DNA from 3 places in the Pontibacillus sp. HN14 genome. Region 3 is predicted to be linked to each of the others. Evidence: riboswitches for the same ligand, from Rfam matches in the RefSeq annotation. Region 3 holds a riboswitch; each other region holds the start of a gene.
The links. Region 3 has a riboswitch for thiamine pyrophosphate ahead of tenA (thiaminase II). Riboswitches for the same ligand answer to the same signal wherever they lie in the genome.
Positions count from the first base shown of each region.

Region 1 (5,010 bases), 120 kb from region 3:
CTCACAGCTACAGAACCACCATATTGAATAGATGCCAACACACTCGCAAGTGGTTTACCCCCAACAGGATCTACAGCAGCCGCCCATGTTTGCTTTTGAAGTGGGCGCACTTTTTCAGGCGTTACTTCTTCGCGTGAAATCACTTCTTTTGCTCCAATTGATTTCAAGTAATCATGCTCTGATTCTTTTCCGGTAGAACCGACTACGTGATATCCTTTCTTTGCAAGCATTGCTACAGCCATACTTCCAACGCCCCCAGTCGCACCGCTCACAAGGACGGGTCCATCATCTGGTGTTAACCCATTTTGTTCTAAGCGGTGGACGGATAATGCAGCTGTGAATCCGGCTGTACCAAATGTCATCGCCTCGCGGAGTGACATCCCTTCAGGTAATGGAACGACCCAATCACCGGGAACACGTGCATATTCACTGAATCCTCCGTCGTGAGCCACGCCAAGCTCATAGCTTGTTACAATAACGTGATCTCCTTCTTTATAACGATCATCATTTGAAGATGTAACCTTACCTGCTAAATCAATACCAGGAACAATCGGATAATCCCGCACAACTTTCGCTTTCGCATTCGTTGCTAAACCATCTTTATAATTCACACTGGAATAAGCAACTTCTATAGTCACATCCCCTTCAGGTAAATCTGATTCTTCTCTTTCAACGACTTTTGTTGTGACCTTCTCTTCTTCTTTCATAGCTAATAAAGCACGGAATGTCATAAAATAATTCCTCCTCTATTGAAATCAATAAATTAGATCTTCTTTATTTACATTTTTATTCTGACTGGTCAAATTAAATATGTCAAAGGATTTGTCCCATTGGTATAATTTTTATACAATAGACCTATTACACGTGATTCGGAGGTTCCTATGAAAAAGCGAGAACAACAACGAAGAGAACAATTACTGCAAGCCACATTTGAAGCAGTAGCCGATAAAGGATATAGCACCGTGACTTTGCAAGATATCTCCACTTATGCCGGCGTCAGTAAAGGCGTAACAAATTATTATTTCAAGAACAAAGAAGATGTATTTGCTAACCTTTTAGAATGGTTAACTCAGAAAATTTACCAAAAAGAAGCAAGCGCTGTTCAAGAAGCTGAGTCAGCCGAGGAAAAACTACAAGCTTATGTGAATGCTGTTTTTGTTGGTCCAAAAGAAAACGATCAGTTTTATAAGGTCTATTTAGATTTTTTGTCTTATGTACCTAAAATACCCCGTTTTCAAGAAATCAATCAGCATTTCTATTCCAATTGCTTTGAAATTGGAAAGTCCATTATTCTAAGAGGAAAGGAAGAAGGGATCTTTCTAAGCGTTAATTCCGACCAAGGAGCCAAAGCCATCCGAAGTCTAATTGATGGCTGTATTTTACAATGGCTTATGGCAGGAGACCATCAGCTACACGAGTATTACAAAACACTATGTTCTGAGTCTATTTACCGGTTATTAAACGACTAAAAAGCAGAAAAGACCTCCTTATCGGAAGTCTCTTCTGCTTTTCCTTTCTTGTATGCGAACTTGTGAACGTAGCTCTTCAATTTCAGCTACAAGCCCTGCAATCATCTCATCGCTCTTTCGAAGTTCTTCCCCGAGCATCTTAATCGTTTCTTCTTCCCATTGAAATGGATCTCCATTTTTAGGGGTTACAGGTAATTCGTAGTATTCCTGTCCCGCTTCATTCTCATCTTGGCTTAAGTGAATCACAACTCGACAGTGGTCATCACCAGTGGCAATTCGTCGCTCAAGATGGACTTTAGAGTATCCAAAATGACGAGATGCGACCCCTCCAAATACACTAGAAGTCATCTGACACAAATGAGGAGCATCTTTGACCATTTCTCCAAATGGGCATTTTATTCCTTTTACAACGATACGCTCAGGCGTAACTTCTTCTATTTCAAAATGTCCTCCGATGTCGTTTTTAATAGCAAGAATGACATTCACATACTGATCTACAGATCGCGTGGATTTGTCATCTACATAATGTCCTTCAAGCCATTCACCTGTACGGATTCCTAATTGTTTAATATATTCTTCAGCCTGTGCACCTACAGCCTTTTCATGTATTGATGCATATTGAGTAAGTAGTTTAGAGAGAAATGTTTGCGCTGTTAATGTCTGTTTTTGACTCATATGTTAATTTCCCCCTTTTAAAAGATACATTCCACATACACCTTTACCCTCTTCTAGAAAAAACGAACCTATTTTTTGCAATTAATATATTAGATTCCTAATTTACTCATTTATCACTAGAAAGAACATCTTGTTATTTCATATTAAGATCTACTAATCAAGTATTCCCTTTCACGACTTGCTTTCCTCAAACACGGCCTTTTCAAACTCTATATTAAAACAAAAGCGTGCCGCAGATCGTCTTTTCTCTCTGCGACACGCCTTTTTATCTTGAACCTGTTATGAGTTACACAGATTTCGCGGTTTGGGACCCGCCAAAACGGAGCAACTTCGGCTGTTTATATAAAATGATATTCAATATGACTGCACTAATAATAAACGATGGCAGCATATAACCAATATTATAGGTTAAGGAATAGTACCAGACTGCTGTGCCTTCTGGCGCAAAGGAAGAGAAGAACACAATCCCACCTATAAAGTGACTCATAAACCGAAGTGCACTTCCAAGTAATGTGCCCATTACAATATAAACTGTGAACGACTTTGCATGACCATCCCGAACAGCTTTAAGCGCTGGCTTAGAAAAGATTCCTGCTATACCAACCACAGCATAAGCAAGAGGATAGTCCATCACATATTGGACAGGGTGGACTATAAATGGATTAATCAATGAATTAAAAATCCCCACTAAAAGTCCTGTTGTAACGCCACCTTTTAACCCCCATCGATAAGCCATAAAGAAAATAGGAACCATGGCAAAGGCAATGGATCCGCCTTGGACCCACAACGGAATAGTTAAAAACGGTAAACTTAAAACTGCACCTAGAGCCGCAAACATCGCTACCTCTACTAAAAATAAAATCGGACTATGTTTCATCTGAATCGCCTCCCTAAAATAAAAATGCACACAAAAAAAGCAATGCAAGGGAGAGCTTTAAGATGGATAGTCCGTTTGCATTGCGCCATCACTAAAGCCACATCCCTACGCTAGTACTAACTAACAGGTTCAGAGGGTCAGAACGAATCGTTCAATCTCAGCCTAGCGGCTCCCCTTGTGGTCTTCTTACGTATGCTTTTTTTGTTACTTCCTATTATAGGGGAACATCACAAAGGACTCAAGTAATCATATGAAGATAAATACATTTTTTATCCAATATTTTCATAATTTTGTGGTATACTAGTAAATGGTATCCAAACCACTCTCCTATTCTACTTTTCCCAAACCCTTTCCCCAAACACCCGTTCTTCTATCGTTTCCACGCTTGATTTGCACAAATCCTCATTTAAACCTTTCAAAACCCGTGCCCATTCTCCTATTTTTCTCTAAAAGCGATTCCTTTTACGCCCTCCCCTTCCCTATCAATCTTTTATTGTCCCAAAGAAATTCTTTTAGACCCGTTATACAATAGAGTCAACTATTTAAGGAGGGATTCTATTGAAACGATTGGTCATTGCACTACTTAGCTTTATGTTCGTCTTATCTTTATCCATAGGACCAAGCAAAATTTCGGCTCAGCCGTCAGAGAAACCCCAAGACTATTTAATTGGGTTTAAGGCTGGGGTCGATCACAAAGAAGTATCTACCATTCATAAGGTTGGCGGAAAAGTGAAGCATCAATTCAAGTATATGAATGTTGTTCAGGCAAAACTCCCCCCTAAAGCTGTAGAAGCTCTTAAGAAGAATCCAAATGTTGCTTATATTGAAGAAGATGCTAACGTACAAGCTTACGGGCAGACAACCCCGTGGGGCATTCCCGCAATCAATGCTGACGATGTTCAAGCAAGCGGGAATTCTGGTAGCGGAATTAAAGTAGCAGTATTAGACAGCGGAATCAGCGCTAGTCATGAAGATTTACAAGTAGCAGGTGGCGCAAGTTTCGTAGATGGTGAACCGGACCCATTTAATGATGGAAACGGTCACGGTACACACGTAGCTGGCACAATTGCAGGTGTCAACAATTCCCTTGGTGTCATCGGGGTAGCCCCATCAGCTGAACTTTATGCTGTTAAGGTATTAAACAGCAGCGGCAGTGGTTCTTACAGCGGAATCGCAAAAGGGATTGAATGGGCCGTCGACAACAACATTGACGTTGTAAATATGAGTTTAGGCGGAAGCCGTGGCTCAACAACATTAGAACAAGCAATGGATCAAGCTTACCAACAAGGTGTTTTGTTAATAGCCGCGGCTGGAAATGAAGGATCTAAAGGAAAAAAGAATACCATCGGATATCCAGCTAAATACGCATCTGTTGTTGCTGTTGGAGCAGTAGATGAAAGCTTGAACCGTGCCTCTTTTTCTTCCGTTGGTGAAGAATTAGAAGTAATGGCACCAGGAGCTAATATTTACAGTACACTACCAGGCAATACTTACGGCTCTTATAACGGAACGTCAATGGCGTCCCCGCATGTAGCCGGTGCTGCAGCACTCATTTTAGCTGAGGACAGCTCTCTTACTAACCAAGAAGTGCGCAGCTTACTAAATAGTACCACAACGCCTTTAGGCGATGCTTTCTATTACGGGAATGGACTCATTAACGTACAGGAAGCAGTAAATGCAGCTACTACTACTTTTGCAGTAGCACAATAAATGAACTTTCCCCTTCGTTCCCCGGCCATGCCGGGGATTTTTTTGTGTTCCATAATCCTTATAGCTAAGAATTTTTAGTAGTAAAGGGCCGATACGATTGATGAGTGCTTGGGCTTGCCCAGGGTCAACTCGCTCTCCTAGATTGAAATGTGCAAGCTTGGTGCCTAGGACCGTACGGATAAGACAGCTTTTTGGAAAAGGCGTTTAGCCTTTGGAAAAAAGATGACTTATCGCGCTAGGTCCTCCACGCTGGAACTGAACTGGCTCTTCTGCCCACGG
Region 1 is NZ_JAJOLR010000001.1:295,380-300,389, reverse strand. Features, by position in the region: gene LQ226_RS01510 (NADPH:quinone oxidoreductase family protein) at 1-731, opposite strand, end outside; gene LQ226_RS01505 (TetR/AcrR family transcriptional regulator) at 882-1,469, shown strand; gene LQ226_RS01500 (methanogen output domain 1-containing protein) at 1,488-2,144, opposite strand; gene thiT (energy-coupled thiamine transporter ThiT) at 2,431-3,021, opposite strand; TPP riboswitch at 3,107-3,207, opposite strand; gene LQ226_RS01490 (S8 family peptidase) at 3,574-4,731, shown strand.
Region 1: another riboswitch for thiamine pyrophosphate. It lies ahead of thiT (energy-coupled thiamine transporter ThiT); the one in region 3 lies ahead of tenA (thiaminase II).

Region 2 (5,010 bases), on a different contig from region 3:
CTCGCTTCTCGACGAGTGTGATCAGCGCAAAGAAAGTGAGGCTCAACACCATAATTAAAAAGATCGCCACGAAAACTCGGTCAGTTCGGAATGAGGAAGAGGCGAGCGTCATATAAACGCCAATCCCTTCTTTCGCCCCTAACCACTCGGAAATGACGGCGCCCATTACACTGTATGTAGCAGAGATCTTTAACCCGGAGAATAAAGAAGGCAGCGCATGGGGCCACTCTAATTTCCAAAACGTCTGGCGTTTTGTTGCGCCCGCCATTTTCATATAATGAAGCAATTCCGTGCTCGTCTGTCTTAATCCGTCCATCGTTGAAACGGCAATCGGGAAGAAGCAAACGAGTGTGATAATGATCAGTTTTGGCAACATACCGAATCCGAACCAGATGACAAGGAGTGGTGCGAGCACGATGATCGGGATATTCTGTGAGAAAATAATAAGCGGGTAAAACATGTTTCGGAACACAGGGGTGACGTGCAAAAGAATCGCCACGACGATGCCAAACGTGGACCCGATCAGAAATCCAATCACGGTGAGCCAGATGGTCGAGTAGAGGTGATGGTTATACAACGACCATCCGGCTATTCCTTCCTCCCACACTTGAAATGGGGAGGGGATGAGCCATTCTGGAATATCAAATAGTCGACTAGCGCCTTCCCAACTAATAAAGAGAAGGATGATGACCAGTGCAGGCCGCCATCCTTTTAAGACTGCTTGTTTCACTCGGAATACTTCTCCGTTAACGCATCCATTGAAGCACCACTTGGCTGATAGAGCACTTTAACCTGTGAGATCACATTCAGGCACCCTAGTTCGACCATGCGCGCATTCATCTTTTCGATGATCTGAAACAGCTCGGATAGATCTCCCTCCATCGTCGTTTCAAGGGGATGGACCTCGTACTTCACTCCGGATTCTTGAATAATGGAAATCGCTTCGTCCACCATCGGAATGGTTGGTTCTCCGTTTGGTGTCTTTGGTATGATTTGAATACTGACTAATGAATTGGCCATTGTCATCACTCCTCTGGTAAGAATTCGTTCGTAAAGGCTTCACTTGCCTTCAGTTCTTGGTCGAGCAACCCGTTTTCGTACATCCAATCGGTATAGTTTTCCCAAACGGCTTGATCTTGTACGCCCCACTGTTCCGCGTCGTCTTTGTATTTCGGTGACAGCCATTTCTGACTTGCTTTGACGAGCTCTTTGTCAAGGTCTGGTACGGCGTCTATTAAAATATTAGCTGACTTCTCTGGTTCGTCGATCGCAAATTGATAGCCTTGGGACACGGCTTTCGTGAACGATTCAACGAGCTCAGGATCTTCATCGATGTGTTTCTGGTTCGTTGTGAGGACGGGGGTATAATAATCAAGTTTCTCTGAGTAATCAGTTAAGTACAGCATGTTTAATTCCTGACCACGGAGCTCGGCCTCAACGCCTGTCCACCCGTAGTAGATCCATGCGAAATCAACATCTCTCTCAACGGCTGTGAAGAAGTCGGTATTTCCCATGTTCACGATGTCCACTTTGTCAGGATCCCCGTTCTCTCCTTTCATTAGAGAAGAGATGACTTCTTGCTCAACTGGGTCGCCCCAGCCGCCATATGTCTTTCCTTCAAAATCTTTTGGTGATTCAATATTTTTCTCCGCTGGAGAAGCGAACCCTGATGTATTGTGCTGAATAATTGCTGCGATTGATACGACCGGGATGTCCTGCACGCGCGCTTTCGTAAGAGCTTCCTGTGCGCTAATGCCAAAGTCTGCTTTCCCTGATGCGACAAGCTGATCAGCTCCGGCCTCTCCTGGCATAATAATATCCACATTCAAGCCTTGTTCTTTGAAATAGCCTTTTTCTTTCGCTACATATAGGCCGGTGTGGTTCGTGTTTGGCGTCCAATCGAGGACAAGTGTCACGTCTTGTAGAGACTCCCTTTCGCCTCCATTTTCCCCACTTGTACTTGAGCAAGCGGTTAAGAGGACGATTAGACACGTCAAGATCCATAGTTTCTTCAAAATGATTCCTCCCTTTTGTAATGAGAGCGTTAAACGGTAAGGGACTTTTAGAGAATCGTAGAAAATTTTCCAATAAAAAAAGCACCAGGTACCATACCTAGGGTGCATATCATTAAAAACGTTTAGATATGTTTCCTACGCTGGTCTCAACCAGATCAGGTTCTAAGGGTCCGTCTGTCTACAGGACGTCTCAACCAGTCACACTGGTTCCCCTACATGTTACGTGTTCCTATTAAATTATGATTAACGCTCTTTCTCTTAAGACTTTGCCACACTCGTTTCGGAATTGCAAGAGGGCTTTTCGTAGAGGAGAGATTCTGAGATCTGTTCCCTTTTTCGGGGGAGAAGGGCTCGGAAAGTAAGAGAGAAGCGCTCTCTGTGACATTTTCGTTGCTTTATGACTTCAAAAGGGAACAGATAGGTCGAATCTATGACCTTTTCGCAGCTGAAAGGGTGAAAAGGTAAGAGAGACGTGGGCTCTGTGACCTTTTAGGAACAAAGTGCTTTTAAAAAGTCACAGATAGCCCTGTAGCCGTATGATTCTTCTCTAGTAAAAGGTACGGACGTGGAGCAATACAAGAGACAAATTCACAATCACTTTGCGGAAGTTTTCGTAGATTAATGACAAAGAGCAATCTCTTTGCTGAGGGGATTGCTCTTTTTTACATTCATAGGTTACACTTGGTCGGAATTGGGGAAATAAATTATTTTGTAACTTTTTTTGTAAGGGCTTTATAAAAGAAGGAGGAACATACATATGAAAGAGATTCGATGGGGGATCATTGGCTGTGGCGATGTGACTGAAGTGAAAAGCGGGCCAGGGTTTCAACTAGCGGAAAACAGTTCGCTCGTGGCTGTGATGAGACGAAGTGGTGAGCTTGCGAAAGATTATGCAGAGCGACACAACGTGCCAAAGTGGTATGACAAAGCAGATGATCTTGTGTCAGATTCTGAAGTAGATGCGGTGTACATAGCAACGCCACCAGGTTCACATAAGGAGTATACAGACCTCGTGGCGAAAGCGGGAAAGCCTGTATACGTCGAAAAACCAATGGCACTGAACACAGAGGAATGCCAGGCGATGATCGATGTTTGTGAGGAACATCATGTGCCTTTATATGTGGCCTATTATCGCCGCCGTCTGCCTCGTTTTCTTAAAGTAAAAGAACTGCTCGATGAAGGTGCCATCGGGGATGTGCGCTTTGTGACGATGGAACAAACCCAGAGGCAATTAGAAAAGGATGAAAACGGAGAATGGCCTTGGAGGGTTCGGCCTGAAGTGAGCGGTGGAGGTTTATTTTACGACGTCGCTTCTCATACACTTGACCTCTTTGACTTTCTTCTTGGACCAATTGAACAGGTAAAAGGGTATGCGGACAATCTGGCAGCTTCTTACCCTGCTGAAGATAGTGTAAGTGGAACGTTCCGATTTGAAAGCGGGGTTATGGGAACTGGTGTGTGGAACTTTTCTTCCTATAAGAATGAAGATCGAAACCGAATTGTTGGGACGAAAGGGGAAATTATTTTCTCAACGTTTGATGAAGTGCCAATCAAATTAATCAATCGTTTCGGAACAGAGGAATTTCATATCGATCGCCCAAGTCCGATTCAGCAGCACCTGATTCAAACGATTGTCGATGAGCTGTTAGGAGAAGGAGAATCACCGAGTACCAGGCGTTCTGCGCTTCGGACGAACCGAGTGATGGATGAAATGGTACAAGCTTACTATAACGGATAAAGGGGCGAACGATATGAATCGGAAACTTAGAATTGGGATTATCGGCGCAGGAGGCATCGCAAGGAGTGCTCATATTCCCAATTATCAAAACTACGGAGATGCAGTAGAAGTCGTTGCCGTGGCGAATCACAATAAGGAAAAGGCTGAAGACTGTGCCCGTGAGTTCTCCATCTCCCATGCGTACGAAGATTATCAGGATATGCTTCGTGAAATGGATTTAGATGCGGTCAGCATTTGCACCCCGAACGCGTTTCATGCGGAGCAGGCGATCGCCGCGATGGAATCAGGTTGCCACGTGTTATGTGAGAAGCCACCAGCGATCTCATCGAGTGATGCAGAGAAGATGGAAGAAGCGGCAAGCCGATTAGGCAAGCACCTTATGTATGGATTCCACTTTCGCTTTCGTCCGGAAGTCGAAACAGTGAAGCGTTTCATAGATGAAGGGGAAATGGGAGAGATCTATGCAGCGGAAGCGAAATGGAACAGAAGGCGAGGCATCCCAGGCTGGGGCGTCTTTACGAACAAGGAGCTTCAAGGTGGTGGAACGCTAATCGATAATGGCATCCATATGCTTGATTCAGCCTTGTATTTGATGGGGTATCCGGAACCAAAAACGGTACTTGGAGTGACGTACGATAAAATTGGGAAACGTCCTGGTGTAGGTCTCTTAGGGGAATGGGATCATGAGAACTTTTCCGTCGAAGACATGGCCCGGGGCATGATTGCGTTCCAAAACGGCGCTTCCCTTTTATTTGAATCCTCCTTCGCGGCGAACATTGCTGATAAGGATGCGAGAGTTCTAAAAGTAATGGGTGACCAGGGAGGGGCGGATGTTTTTCCGCTCACGATGTATCAGGAAAAACACGATACCCTTCTGGATCTCACGCCTCCCTATGTGGATAAGGGCAATGCCCATAAAGACATGGTGCACCACTTTATTGAATCGATTCTTATGGGTCAAAAAACGAGTGGACACACCCACCAAGGAACGCTTGTTCAAAGAATTATTGAAGCTTTATACGAATCAGCAGCTACTGGAAAAGCGGTTGAGATGTAAAAAAGCGTTTGTGCTTCGGCACAAACGCTTTTTTTATGCGCAATGCTCACATGCACTCGGGCAGAGGTATCCTACAAAGTACCCAAAAATTGATGTACTAACATAACATATTTAAGGTTATACAGGATTAATATTCTGAGGTTTTAAGAAAGAAGTTTGAAAAGTTGGTATAGATGGAATGAATAGTAAAAGACCGATAC
Region 2 is NZ_JAJOLR010000003.1:232,566-237,575, reverse strand. Features, by position in the region: gene LQ226_RS12370 (ABC transporter permease) at 1-730, opposite strand, end outside; gene LQ226_RS12365 (thiamine-binding protein) at 727-1,020, opposite strand; gene LQ226_RS12360 (ABC transporter substrate-binding protein) at 1,026-2,015, opposite strand; TPP riboswitch at 2,131-2,239, opposite strand; gene LQ226_RS12355 (Gfo/Idh/MocA family protein) at 2,773-3,753, shown strand; gene LQ226_RS12350 (Gfo/Idh/MocA family protein) at 3,767-4,810, shown strand.
Region 2: another riboswitch for thiamine pyrophosphate. It lies ahead of LQ226_RS12360 (ABC transporter substrate-binding protein); the one in region 3 lies ahead of tenA (thiaminase II).

Region 3 (5,010 bases):
TCGGCTGTGGCTCATCTCGTGAGCACGCTCCGTGGGCGCTTGAAGATTATGGCTTTAAAGTCATTCTTGCCCCGAGCTTTGCTGACATCTTCTTTAACAACTGTGTGAAGAACGGCATTCTCGCTGTCACACTTCCAGAAGAAGAGATTAAACAGCTCATTCAAAAAGCAGAAAATGAAACGTACCATTTGACCGCTGACCTTGAAAATCAGGTTATTTACGACAATGAAGGATTTAAGACGTCGTTTGAAGTCAATGAGTACCAAAAAGAAATGTTGATCAATGGGTGGGATGACATTTCCGTCACCCTCACCCATGAAAATAAGATCAAGCAATATGAATCTAACAAAGTAGGAGTGTGAAGACATTGGGAATTGCTTAACAGGAACCAAAATCACGGAGGCGATGGAACATCTTAAAGACGTGGTCCACCGCACCCCCTTAACCACATCAACATCAATCAACGAACGAACAGGAAAACAAGTCTATTTCAAGATGGAAAACATGCAAAAAACAGGCGCATTTAAAGTTCGAGGGGCTAGCTTTAAAGTTTCTCAATTAACAAACGAGGAAGCAAAGCGTGGTGTCATCGCTGCCTCTGCAGGAAATCATGCACAAGGTGTCGCCTTAGCTGCCTCTAAACGCGGGATTAAAGCAAAAATCTTTATGCCTGAAGGGACACCCCAGGCTAAAGTGAGGGCAACAGAAAGCTACGGAGCAGAAATTGTCTTAACCGGCGAATCCTTCCAAGAGTCCTTCGAGGCTGCTTGTGAGGACCAACGCCAGAATGGCAGCGTCTTTATTCATCCTTTCGATGATTATGACGTGATGGCCGGTCAGGGTACGATTGCTCTTGAAATGCTTGAACAAAATCCATCCCTTGATACGCTAATTGTCCCAATTGGAGGTGGTGGACTGATTAGTGGCGTGGCTGTAGCAGCAAAATCTGTTAAGCCGTCAATCAAAATTATCGGCGTACAGTCTAGAGGCGCAAGTGCCATGTACAATCAGTATTACAAACAAGGCCCTTCCACCTTAAAAAGTGTTTCCACCATTGCAGATGGAATCGCCGTGAAGAAACCTGGAGAAAACACGTTCCCACTCATCAAGAAATATGTTGATGAGATCGTAACCGTATCTGAAACACACATCGCCGATGCCATCGTGACGATGCTCGAGCGAAACAAGTCCCTTGTAGAAGGAGCCGGAGCCTCTGCACTTGCAGCGTTACTTGCCCACGGCTCTCACATCCATTCGAATCAAACAGGCATTATCGTAAGTGGAGGCAACATGGACCTCGCCCGATTACCGATGATTCAGGAACTGAGCCAACAACCTGAACCAAGCCCTGTGCCAAACGCTCACAAAAGCTCCCCTTTTGTAGCATCTTGAAAGCTATAACAAAAGCGGAAGCGCCCGGTTAGCGCCGTATAGACTGGACTGAACCGGCGATGAGATCTAGGAAACACGGTGAGCCACCGGCGAATCGATGTTGACTGATCGACCAGAGGTGAGGGAAGTCTACTAGGTGCTGGGCGCTGGAGCTGGATGAACAAAAGCGGAAGCGCCCGGTCAGCACCGTATAGACTGGACTGAACCGGCGATGAGATCTAGGAAACAAGGGAAAGAGCCCATGCCTTATTGGTATGGGCTCATTTTTAGTGAAGTCGTGACAGGCCTATGTTGATCTGTAACCTTTTGAAGAGCTTTTCACCATAAAAGGTCACAGATTCCCTCTATCCGTTACCTTTCATGAGTCACACTTCGTCAAAAGGGCATAGATTCTTCCCCTCTCTTCCCTTTTAAGTACTAATTCCACAAAAAAGGTCACAGATCAAGCTCTTCTCTTCCTTTTTGAAGCTTCACCCCATGTAAAAGGTTATAGATCTATCCATGGTAACCATTAAGCTCTCCGTATACTCAACCGCTCCCCTACTCTCGAAAGCACAAACCACCCAAGAAAAGCCCCTGAAAGACTGCTTACGAAAAACGGTGGTAAAAACGCAAGAGCTCCAACAGAAGTCCCCATAACTACTTTGGCATACAGAACGGCAAAGAGCGCCCCGATCACACCTGAGCCCACTACTTCGCCTAGTACGGCCAACCCTTTTTTCTTCGAGACCTTATATAAAATACCTGCCAAGAAGGCACCGATCATTCCTCCTGGAAAAGCAAGGAGTGTCCCGAGTCCTAAGAGAACACGTAAAACGCCAATCATAAACGCAATCGCTACGGCCGGTATAGGTCCAAGCGTTACCGCAGCTAGCACATTGACAACGTGTTGGACAGGGTAGGCTTTAGCTACTCCAGCCGGAAACCATAACATTTGTGCCCCTAGTGTTCCAATCGCAACAAAGATAGCCATGGTCGTGATCATTCTTGTTTTGTTCATCCATTTCTCTCCCTTTCTGACAAGGGGAAACAAAAAAGCCAGATCTATAATAGACCTGACTTCGAATGGTAGAGTATACAGACGTGTCGCCTGACTACTTCCCTCCGCTGGTATGACCCAGATCAGGTTCGTAAGAGTCAGAAAGCTCGCTTGCTCTCCTCTCAGCCCATTCAGGCTCCCCTAGTAGTTTCATAATGTATTAAACTTTGTTAATCAGATTAACACAAACTTCCACCTTTGCAAATCTTTTTTATGAATGGTCGTTCTTTGTGAATGTATGTTTCTTTTCAGTTATATCAGTATTAAGTATTGGTTCGCTGGTTTTACTTCCCCCTCTCCCATTAAGGCATGTTTCCGTTCTTCTTTTTTTTCGTAAAGGTGGTCCGTGAAACTGCGAGACTCCTGTGGGAGAAAGAGGTCGACGAGACCCCGGACTGAACGAAGTGATGGAGGAGGCTCGACAGCTCGCCCGCGGAAAGGGAGTAGTTTCACGGACCACCTTACTCTCAATTACATTAACGGAAACATTTCTGAATCTCCCCCTACCAATTTCTATCACAGTAGACAATCCAAGGAAACCTATGTTAAGGTAACGGTACAATATAGGAAGTCCACTAGGGGCGCCCATTTTTTTGGCTGAGATAAGGAGTCATCCTTGGTCCCTTTGAACCTGATCTGGTTAGTACCAGCGAAGGGAAGTGGAGTCGGTTGGATTTATCTATATATGATTTTGAGAGCGTCCATTTGTTGTACTCTCTTAATCTATACTTTCGTAAACCCAAAAACCGCTCCAGTTCTAAGGAGCGGTTTTTTTATATTTATCCCCCAACCCCCTCCCTCCTCACTACCTGGTTCACTTCCTATAAATAAAAAACCAGGAGGAACAATCATGTCATTTACTGAACAACTTCGTCACGACGCACACCCTATTTTCGAAGCAATTTTCAACCATCCGTTCGTAAAAGGAATCGGAGAAGGCAACTTGCCAAAAGAAGCTGTCGCTCACTATGTTAAGGCAGATGCAGAATACCTTCATGCCTTCATGAATGTGTACGGCACTGCGATCTCGAAGTGCACGGACAAGGAGGACATTGCGTTTTTCAAAGAAAATATTGAATTTGTCCTTCATAGCGAAATCCATCCACACCATAATCTTTGCACATATATCAACACGCCCTATGAAGATTTACAAGGATACCCTCTGCCTCCTACGGCTGATCATTATATTAAACATATGAAAACGACTGCCCATGAAGGAACACTTGGTGAGATTCTGGCAGTGCTCCTTCCATGCCCTTGGACGTACCTTGAAATTGGACATTACCTGATGGATCACGTTCAGCCAACACCGGAGCACCCGTTCTATGAATGGATTACGTTTTATGTAAACGATGAAATCCAAGATACGACAAACCAACTGCGCAGTAAATTAGACGCTTGGGCAGAAACTGCTTCACCAAGGGAGAAGAAAGCGATGAAAGATGCCTTTATTAAGAGCTGTCAATTGGAATGGGCGTTTTGGGAAATGGCCTACCGCCAGGAAACGTGGCCGACATCTGCTATTAAAGAGGTGACCCGTCATGCGTAGCGTAAAAGGAGCTCTAACGATTGCCGGCACAGATCCAAGCGGTGGTGCTGGCATACAGGCCGATCTGAAAACATTTCAGGAACTAGATGTGTATGGCATGTCTGTGATCACTTCAGTCGTTGCCCAAAACACGATGGGCGTTAGAGGGGTTCGTCATTTAGAAGCAGATTTTATCAAGCAACAGCTTGAAGCTGTCACAGACGACATGCCTGTGCAAGCTGTCAAAACAGGGATGATTGCAAATGCCAAGATGATTGAAACGATAGCCAATCATTTACGCCCCCTTCACCTCCCCCTTTGTGTGGATCCTGTTATGATCGCTCAAAGCGGTGATGCACTAGTGGATGACAAAGCGCTTCAAACCATGCGGGATCAATTGCTTCCCCTCGCAACAATCGTTACGCCAAACATCCCTGAAGCGGAAGCATTAACCGGGAATAGCGTGAAATCTGAGGAAGACCGGAAAGAGGCAGCGAAGAGAATCGTGCATGAATTTGGCTCTTCTGCGGTTGTGATTAAAGGGGGGCATTTGAACGGAGAAGCGACTGATCTCTTCTACGACGGGACGAGGTTCGAAACGTTTACATCCCCCCGCTTTGAGACAAAGCATACCCACGGGACAGGGTGCACCTTTGCTGCGGCCATCACAGCTGAGCTCGCAAAAGGGGAAAGTCTGAAGGAAGCCGTTAAAACAGCGAAGTCCTTCATCACGCTTGCCATCCACCATACGCTTGAGATCGGTCAAGGCCAGGGCCCTACAAACCACTGGGCTTATAAAGAAACCATTCGGAAAGGAGAATATGTGTAATGTCTTATTTACAAAAACTGAGGGAAACGACGCCACTCATTCATAATCTGACGAATGAAGTGGTGATGAACTTTACTGCTAATGGGTTATATGCCATTGGGGCAGCGCCTGTTATGTCAAAAGCATTAGATGAAGTTTCTGATATGGCAACCATCACAAACGGGGTTCTTTTAAACATCGGTACCCTTACTTCAAGCGACGTTGAAGCGATGTTTCTTGCAG
Region 3 is NZ_JAJOLR010000001.1:177,811-182,820, reverse strand. Features, by position in the region: gene leuD (3-isopropylmalate dehydratase small subunit) at 1-362, shown strand, start outside; gene ilvA (threonine ammonia-lyase) at 406-1,392, shown strand; gene thiW (energy coupling factor transporter S component ThiW) at 1,904-2,392, opposite strand; TPP riboswitch at 2,475-2,584, opposite strand; TPP riboswitch at 2,999-3,106, shown strand; gene tenA (thiaminase II) at 3,282-3,980, shown strand; gene thiD (bifunctional hydroxymethylpyrimidine kinase/phosphomethylpyrimidine kinase) at 3,973-4,788, shown strand; gene thiM (hydroxyethylthiazole kinase) at 4,788-5,010, shown strand, end outside.